Regions from separate parts of the Paracoccus sp. TOH genome, predicted to be linked through region 2. Evidence: riboswitches for the same ligand, from Rfam matches in the RefSeq annotation. Region 2 holds a riboswitch; the other holds the start of a gene.
The links. Region 2 has a riboswitch for glycine ahead of NBE95_RS06375 (type I glyceraldehyde-3-phosphate dehydrogenase). Riboswitches for the same ligand answer to the same signal wherever they lie in the genome.
Positions count from the first base shown of each region.

Region 1: another riboswitch for glycine. It lies ahead of gcvT (glycine cleavage system aminomethyltransferase GcvT); the one in region 2 lies ahead of NBE95_RS06375 (type I glyceraldehyde-3-phosphate dehydrogenase).

Region 1 is NZ_CP098360.1:1,160,803-1,165,195, reverse strand. Features, by position in the region: gene gcvP (aminomethyl-transferring glycine dehydrogenase) at 1-451, opposite strand, end outside; gene gcvH (glycine cleavage system protein GcvH) at 612-968, opposite strand; gene gcvT (glycine cleavage system aminomethyltransferase GcvT) at 979-2,091, opposite strand; glycine riboswitch at 2,223-2,311, opposite strand; gene NBE95_RS05770 (SDR family oxidoreductase) at 2,378-3,160, opposite strand; gene NBE95_RS05765 (hypothetical protein) at 3,219-3,554, opposite strand; gene NBE95_RS05760 (hypothetical protein) at 3,551-4,171, opposite strand; gene NBE95_RS05755 (hybrid sensor histidine kinase/response regulator) at 4,258-4,393, opposite strand, start outside.
Region 2 is NZ_CP098360.1:1,279,939-1,284,331, reverse strand. Features, by position in the region: gene NBE95_RS06380 (LysR family transcriptional regulator) at 1-687, shown strand, start outside; gene NBE95_RS06375 (type I glyceraldehyde-3-phosphate dehydrogenase) at 684-1,679, opposite strand; glycine riboswitch at 1,780-1,873, opposite strand; gene NBE95_RS06370 (hypothetical protein) at 2,214-2,348, opposite strand; gene NBE95_RS06365 (hypothetical protein) at 2,471-2,677, opposite strand; gene NBE95_RS06360 (cold-shock protein) at 2,743-2,949, opposite strand; gene NBE95_RS06355 (hypothetical protein) at 3,397-3,675, shown strand; tRNA gene NBE95_RS06350 (tRNA-Ile) at 3,821-3,896, opposite strand; gene choX (choline ABC transporter substrate-binding protein) at 4,077-4,393, shown strand, end outside.

The sequences.
Region 1 (4,393 bases), 120 kb from region 2:
CCTCGTCCAGCAGCGAAGCATTGGCCACCGGCAGCCCGGTCAGATCGGCGACCATGGTCTGATAATTCAGCAACGCCTCCAGCCGGCCCTGAGCGATCTCGGGCTGATAGGGGGTGTAGGCGGTATACCAGGCCGGGTTCTCCAGGATGTTGCGCTGGATCGCCGGCGGCGTGACGGTGCCGTAATAGCCCTGCCCGATCAGGCTGGTCATGACCTGGTTCTTCGCCGCCACCTCGCGCATGCGCTGCAGCAGCGCCGCCTCGGACAGCGCCGGCCAGTCCAGCGGTTCGGATTGCCGGATGCTCGCCGGCACGGTCTGGCCGATCAGCTCCTCCAGCGTCTCGGTGCCCACGACCTTCAGCATCGCCGCCATCTCGGCCGGTGAAGGCCCGATGTGACGGCGATTGGCGAAATCGTCGGGATTATAGTCGGTCGGGGTCCATTTACCCATCACTGGCCTCGATGCATCGGTATGGTCTCAACATTGCCTTGGAAAAAGCGCAGAGGAACCGGCAACGCCCGCCCCGCCTTTCACCGTTTTCCAAATACCCTCGGGGGGTCCGGGGGGCGAAGCGCCCCCGGCTTCCGCCGGGCCGCGGGGCCCGGCCATCTCAGCCGATCAGCGCCTGATAAGCCGCCTCGTCCATGAAACCGGACAGGTCGACCGAGACCGGCTTGATGCGGAAGAACCAGGCCGCCAACGGGTCCTCGTTCACCGCACCGGGCGCGTCGGGCAGCGCCTCGTTGACGGCGGTGATCACGCCGGCGACCGGCGCCACGATATCCGAGGCGGCCTTGACCGATTCGATCACCACGATCTCCTCGCCCGCCTCGACCTCGCGCCCGACCTCGGGCAGCTCGACGAAGACGACATCGCCCAGCTGCTCGCTGGCATGGGCGGTGATGCCGACGGTGATCTCGTCGCCGTCCTGTTTCAACCATTCGTGGTCTTCGGTGTATTTCAGCATGCCTGGCCTCTCAGCGCTTGTAGCTCGGTTTGTGGAAGGGAAGCGGGGTGACGGTCACGGGCAGCCGCTTGCCGCGCAGCTCGGCCCACAAGGACGTGCCGGCGGCAAGCCCGGCGGGCAGGATCGCCATGGCGACCGGCCCGCCGACCGAGGGGCCGAAGCCGCCCGAACAGACCGTGCCGATCGCTGCGCCGCCCTCGGCCGCGTCGAAGATCTCGACCCCCTCGCGGATGGGCGCGCGGCCCTCGGGGCGCAGGCCCATGCGGCTGCGCGCCGCGCCTTCGGCCAGTTCCTGCAGGATCGGCCCGGCGCCCGGGAAACCGCCCGCCCGCGCGCCGCCCGCGCGGCGGACCTTGGGAATCGACCAGCCCAGCCCGGCCGCGCCCGGCAGGGTCGAGGCGTCCATGTCATGGCCGTAAAGCGGCATCCCCGCCTCCAGCCGCAGGCTGTCGCGGGCGCCCAGCCCGATCGGCGCCACCTCGGGCTCGGCCAGCAGCGCCTCGGCCAGCGCGACCGTGCGGTCGCCGGGCACGGAAATCTCGAACCCGTCCTCGCCGGTATAGCCCGAGCGGCTGACCCAGAGCGTCGCGCCCTGCCAGTCGAACTCGGCCACGTCCATGAACTTCATCGCCTGCGCGCCGGGAACCAGCCGGGCCAGCACCTGCGCGGCCTCGGGGCCCTGCAGGGCCAGCAGGCCGCGATCCGTCACCGGCTGGACCAAGATGCCCGCGGCCTCCAGCCGGCGCAGATGGGCGATGTCCTGCTCGGCGCAGGCGGCATTCACCACCAGAAACAGGTGGTCGCCCTTGTTGGCGATCATCAGGTCGTCGAGGATGCCGCCCGCGTCGTTGGTGAACAGGCCGTAACGCTGCCGGCCCTCGGCCAGCCCGACCACATCTGCGGGCACCAGCGTCTCCAGCGCCTCGGCCACGCCGGGGCCGCGCAGGATCACCTGACCCATGTGGCTGACATCGAACAGGCCGGCATGGCTGCGGGTATGCAGATGCTCGTTCAGCACGCCCATCGGATATTGCACCGGCATGTCCCAGCCGGCAAAGGGCACCATCTTCGCGCCGCGCGAAAGGTGCAGGTCGTATAGCATCGTGCGCCGAAGCTCGGCCATGGGCATCCCCTGTCTTGCGGACGGACCGATCCCGCCCGGTTAGATGCCCCCTCTGTCCCTACCCCAAATGGGGGCGCCTGAGATCGTTATCCCTTCGGCGGGCGGCGGCGGCCGCCTCTCTCCAGAGCGTACATTGGAAAACGGTCCCTTTGCCTGAGAGATTCCCGGGGCGGTTGCTCCTTCGGCCCTGGCTTGCGCCAATGTCTCCCGATTTCCTACTTTCGTCGTAGCCGGGCGGCGGGGTTCTGGCAAGAGCCTTCCTGCGCCCGCCCGGCCACCCGCGCCCTCAGATCGAGATATTCGCGGCGCCGCCGTCCAGCAGGATGTTCTGCCCGACGACGAACCGGGCATGCTGGCTGCACAGGAAGGCGCAGGTGGCGCCGAAATCCTCGGGCAGACCATAGCTGCGGGTCGGGATGGTCGCCTCGCGGCGTTGGCGGGCCGCGTCGACGCTGATGCCCTCGGCCCTGGCGACGCCGGAATCCAGGCTGTCGGCGCGGTCGGTGGCATGGATGCCGGGCAGCAGGTTGTTCACCACCACGCCATGCGGCGCCACCTGCCGCGACATGCCGGCGACAAAGCCGGTCAGCCCGGCGCGGGCGGTGTTCGACAGGCCCAGGATGGCGATGGGCGTGCGCACCGATTGCGAGGTGATGTTGACCACCCTGCCCCAGCCGCGTTCCATCATGCCCGGCACCAGCGCCTGCATCAGCGCGATGGCGGTCAGCATATTGGCGTCGATGGCCTTGATGAAATCCTCGCGCGACCAGTCGGTCCAGCTGCCGGGCGGCGGGCCGCCGGCATTGTTGACCAGGATGTCGGCCTGCCCGCCCAGAGCGTCGAGCACCGCGGCGCGGCCTGCCTCGGTGGTGATGTCGGCGGCGACCGGCGTGACCGAAACGCCGTGCTTCGCCGCGATCTCCTCGGCCGTGGCCGTCAGCGCCTCGGCGCCGCGGGCGTTGATGACCAGATCGACCCCGGCCTCGGCCAGCGCCTCGGCGCAGCCCCGGCCCAGGCCCTTTGACGCGGCGCAGACAAGGCCCTTCCTGCCCCTGATCCCCAGATCCATGGCTTCCCTCCTGTTCAGCTTGCCGACAAGGAAGCGCGGGGCGGCCGGATTGTCCAGTTCAGAAGCAGAGGATCTCGGCCTCGGCCTCGGCGCGGTGGAAATTCGCGACCATGTCGTTGGTGCCCATGTTGCGGAACGCGGCCGAGCGTTCGCCGCCCATCTGCCGCATGGCCATCACCGTCTCGGCCTTGACATAGGCGTCATAGGGCAGGATCTCGGCGATCTGGTCGATGGCGCAGCTGCATTTGTCCAGCACGTCGCGGGTCTGGCCGTTCGTCGCCATGCAGACGAAGACGTAATCGGCCCGCGCATTGGTCGGATAGTCGTTGACCGCCTGCGCCCCGGCCGTGCCGGCCCAGATCGCAAGCGCGGCCGTCAGGGTCGCCCGGATCATTTCAACACCATTTCGCTGTCATAGGCGGGCCGCCCGCCCGCCAGGGATCCGGTCCGCGCCACCATGCTGCGGATCGGCTGCTTGGGATCGCCCAGGGTGAAGCGCAGCTCCAGCGTATCGAAGCCGGCCATGCGCTCGCGGTTCTTGTCGTCGCGGAACGGCGCGAAGCTGGCGATGGTGACGTCGCCCTCGTGCCGCAGTTCGCCGCCGCGGAACAGCGCATCCTTGAGGCGGTTGCGGATATAGAACGGGCTGCCGCCGGTCAGCGCCGCCATGTCCCGCGCGGTGGTTTCCAGAAAGAAGGTCAGCACCGGATCGCCGCCCGAAACCGGGAACGGCCCGATCCGGCGCTTGATGCGCGCCGTTTCCTCGGCCAGTTCCAGCACCGGCTTGCCGTCCGAGGGGTCTTTGGCGGCGCGCAGGGTGATCGTGCCCTTGCCCAGCGGCGTGAAGCCTTCGGCCACCGGCCCGGTCTGGCTGATCTGCCAGACCAGCGGCCCCTGCGCCAGGTTCCAGGGCCCGCGATCGGCAAAGACCAGGTCGCCCGCCTCGTCCGCCTGCAGCGGCGAGACGGCGGCGACAATCCCGACCAGGGCCAGCATGCGCAAAACTCTCATGGCGGTTTCTTCCCTTCCCTGTTGCCGAGCCTGCCCCCGGCCGGCCGGCCGCGAAAGCCCGCGACCGGCAGTCTCGTGCTTTGGTCTTAGGCCAGCATGGCTTGCAGCATGGCCTGCAGATCCTCGGGCCGGATCGGCTTTTCCAGCAGCGGCACATCGACGGACTGGCTGGCGCGCGCCAGCTCGGGCGCCCGCTGGGCGGTGACCAGGATCGCCGGCACC
Region 2 (4,393 bases):
GCCAAGCGCATGCTCGGTTCGGTCGAACTGGCCGAGGCCAATCTGGGCGCGCTGCGCCGGGTGCTGGCCGGCCATCTGCGCGTCGGGCTGGTGGACAGCGAGGCCGACAATCCCGACCTGCCGGTGCATCGCGCCATCCGCCGCTTCTTCCGGCGCGAACAGGAGGTGCGGCTGAGCCTGGAGATCGGCACCACCGAGGCGCTGAGCAAGGGGCTGCAGACCGGCGACATCCATGTCGCCATCGGCCCCTTTCCCAGCCGCCAGCCGAATGTGGATTACCGCCCGGTCTGGGCCGAGGAGCACGCGCTTTATTGCGGCCGCAGCCACCCGCTGTTTGCGCAGGAACAGGTGGGCATCGAGGATCTGTCGCCCCATGCCGTCACCGCCCGCCCCTATCTGCAACGCGCCGAGCTGGCGACGCTGCGCGAGCCCAGGGTGCGGGCCTCGGTCTCGAACATGGAGGCGCAGGCGGTGCTGATCCGCAGCGGCTGCTTCCTGGGCTTCCTGCCGCTGCATTTCGCCGAAACCTGGGTGCGGCGCGGCGAGATGCGGCGCATCGGTGGGCTGGGGCTGGAATGGTTGTCGCAGTTCTACGTCGCCCTGCGCATCCAGCCCGAACCGCCCGAGATCGCCCGCATCTTCGCCGCCGACCTGGCACGGGAACTGGCGCCGGCCCCGGCGGTCTAGCGCCGGCCCATCAGCCGGGCCATGTCCAGCATCCGGTTGGAAAAGCCCCATTCGTTGTCATACCAGCCGAAGACCCGGGTCAGCCCGCCCGCCACCGAGGTCTCGGGCCCCGCGAGAACGATGGATTCCGGCCGCGCCCGCAGGTCGCTGGAGACCAGCGGTTTTTCCGTCCAGCCGAAGACCGGAGAGCCCTGGGCCGCCGCCTGCAGCACCGCGTTCACCCCGGCCGCATCGGTCGGGCGGGCGCTGGCGAAGGTCAGGTCGATGCAAGAGACGCTGGCCGTCGGCACCCGGATCGCCCGCGCCGCCACCCGCCCGGCCAGATGCGGCAGCACCGTGCCGATCAGCCGCCCGGCGCTGGTCGTGGTCGGCACCATGGACAGCGCCGCCGCCCGCGACCGCGCCGGATCGCCGCGCGGCTTGTCCACCGTGGGCTGGCTGCCGGTATAGCAATGCACCGTGGTCATCTGCCCCGAGACCACGCCGAAAGCCTCGTCCAGCACCCGCAGCAAGGGCGCCAGCGCATTGGTCGTGCAAGAGGCGTTCGAGACGATGCGCTGGCCGTCCAGCTGGTCCTCGTTGGCACCGATCACCACGGTCACGTCGGCCTGGTCCGAGGGGCCCGAGATCAGCACCGCGCCCGCCCCGGCCTCGATCCCGCGCTCGACCACCGCGCGCGAGCCGGTCATGCCGGTGCATTCCAGCACGACATCGACGCCCGACAGGTCCAGCCGGCGCAGGTCCGGCGCGGAATGGAAGGGGATCGCCCGGCCATCGACGACCAGCGCGCCATCGGCCACCGCGACCTGCCCGCGCCAGGGGCCGAAGACGCTGTCATATTCGAACAGATAGGCACAATTCGCGAGCGGCTCGATATCGTTGATCAGCACGAGGTCCAGATCCTCGTAACCGCCCTGCGCCCAGATGCGCAGGATCGAGCGGCCGATGCGCCCGAAGCCGTTCAACGCCAGCCTGATCCTTCTTTCCGCCACGCGCTCCTCCTCCTCGGCGCAAGCCGGGCGGGCCGGCTGCCCCGCAAGGGGTCGGCCTCACCCGTCTCGGTCCAAAGTTGCGAACCCGCCGGCTTGCGGCGCGTCCCCCTCTGTCCTTTTGCCTGAGAGCGTCACCGCATGGCGGCTTCTTCCTTCGGCGGATGCGCGGGGCATCTCTCTCCAGAGTGTCGGTCCGGCAGTCTGCTTGCCTGAGAGATCCGGGGCGTTGCTCCGTCGGCGCGGGACTGAACCCGACTCTCCTGTCCGAACCGGGGCGGAGGCTGGCACAGTCCCGCCGGTTTGGAAAGGCCCCGAATCCGCCATGCTCCGCCGCCGTCCGGCCCGACCAGCCCAGCCGCCGCGGCGACAAATGGCGATGCGGTCGACGCAGGCCGGCCAGGCACCCCGGACTGAAACGGAAAACGGCGCCCCTGCCATGCTGGGACGCCGTTGGTCGGGATGGTCGAAGCGCCGGGAAAGCCCCGGCGCGGCCTGTTCCGCGCGCGCCGTCGGGGGCGCGCGGGCCTCAAGCCGTCAATGCCGCGACATCGGGATGCCGCCCCGTTCGGGCGTGCTGATTTCCGCCTGCTTGACCATGTACATGATCGCCAGGCGGCGCTTGTTCTGCTGTTTCTGGACAGTTTTCCTGCGGATCGTTTTTCTTGCCATGTTTTTCGTCGTTCCTGTTGAGCGGCGGCCATGCGCCCCTCGCGTCCCCCTTGCGGAAGACCCGGGCGCGGTTGTCGCCGCAGCACGCTCGCCTGCCTGCCGTGACCGGCCTGCGAACGCGGTTATTTCGTGGGCTTGCGCTTGGCGGGGGCTTCGGTCGGCCCGGCCGCGTCGCGGGCCAGGCGCTGCGCCCGAAGGCTGGCAGTCAACTCGGCGCGCCGTTGCTTCTGTTCTTCGATGATCAGCCGTGCTTCGGAAGTGGTCCGGTCCATCGCGGTCATCGGCGCGGGATCGCGAAACAGGCCTTTGGCTTTGTCCTTGGGTGCCATGCGGGCCTCCAGAGGGTGTGGTCCGGCCATGATCGGCCGGACCGGGTGCCGTTCAGCGCAAGGGCTCAGGCGAGCACGAGGTTGCGCGCCGACTGGCGGCCGTCGCGACCCGATTCGATCTCGAACGTCACGGCCTGGCCGTCGTTCAGATGATGGATGCCGGCGCGCTCAAGCGCGCTGATGTGCACGAACACGTCCTTGCCGCCATCTTCCGGGGCGATGAAGCCGAAGCCTTTGGTGGCGTTGAACCATTTCACGGTGCCATTGGCCATCGTGATATCTCCTTCATGTCTGTCGCCCGCGACATGCGGCGACCCGGCTCAGTCAGTTCGAAACGCAGACTGAAGCCGAAAGGAGACAGGTGCAGAGAGAAATAACGTTGCCGGGCCAAAATGGGCCCACGGCCATCATAAATCAAGAGGCTCGGGCCGCCGGGGTGGCTTCGGCAGGCCCATCCTACAGGCAAGTAACTGAATAAACCTCATAAATTCCTTATTTCGGACTTTCGGGGTCACGCCGAGCCCGCTGCCGGACAGGGAAAAATGCCGGCAAACGCCTGCTTGTCACGCGCTGCAACGCAGCGGTAATATTGCGTGATCCGAAAGCAGCGGTTACAAAACTGTGAGGATATCCGGCGTAAGCTGGAACCGAACCGCGCCGGCGGATGCAACCGGCGCCACCCAATTCGTCCGCATTGGCTACCGCCCGCGCAGCGGGTCGTGGCGCTGGATGATCAACGAAAACTGAAGAAAGGACCTCGTATGTGGACTCGCGTTCCGACGACTGTCGATGGAAAGGCCATTTCTGGGGACTGGACGATAACCCTCAACGATCGGCCCGTCGGCCGCATCTCGCATGATTCGCAGGGGCCGGGCGTCGGCGCCTGGACCTGGATGATGCTGGATCGCGGCGATGCGGGCGGCCGCGCCTGGACCGAAGAGGCGGCGCTGTCGGCCATCAAGGAGACGGTCGGCAATTCTTCTGCCGAGGTCGCCTGACCTAGGGACGGGGCGCCGGCAAGGGCGCCCTGCCATACTTTCCGGCCCCGCCGGGCCGAACCCCCGGCCGTGCCATGCTTGGCCATCTGACCATCGCGGCCAAGGCCGCCTCGCGGCAAGAATTTCCGGCAGGTAGGGGAAGGGGTGGTAGGCCCGGAGGGACTCGAACCCCCAACCAAGGCGTTATGAGCGCCCTGCTCTGACCATTGAGCTACAGGCCCCGAACGCCGCCACCTTTGATCAAGCCCAAGGCATTCGTCAAGGATCAGATCGCCGCTTTCCCCCAATCGCCGCGCCCGCAGTCCGGCGGCATCGCAGACTTGATCCCGCAGGCCCTCTGTGGGCTGATGGCGGGCGAAGCCGCCCGTTGCCGGTCGCGGCCCCAAACCGGAGATCAGACCATGCCCAGATCCGCACTGCTTTCCCCGCTTGCCCCCGCCGCCGCTGTCGCCGCCCTCGCCGCCGCCGTTGCCGCCTCGCCCGCGCTGGCGCAGGATCCGGCCAGCTGCGGCGCGGTCCGCTTCTCGGACCCCGGCTGGACCGACATCACCGCCACTAACGGCGTCGCCACGGCGGTGCTGCAGGGCCTGGGCTACACGCCGCAGATCAGCACGCTGTCGGTGCCGGTCGGCTACGAGGCGCTGAAGAACGCCGATACCGATGTCTTCCTGGGCAACTGGATGCCGGCGCAGCAGAAGTTCCGCGACGATCTCGACGC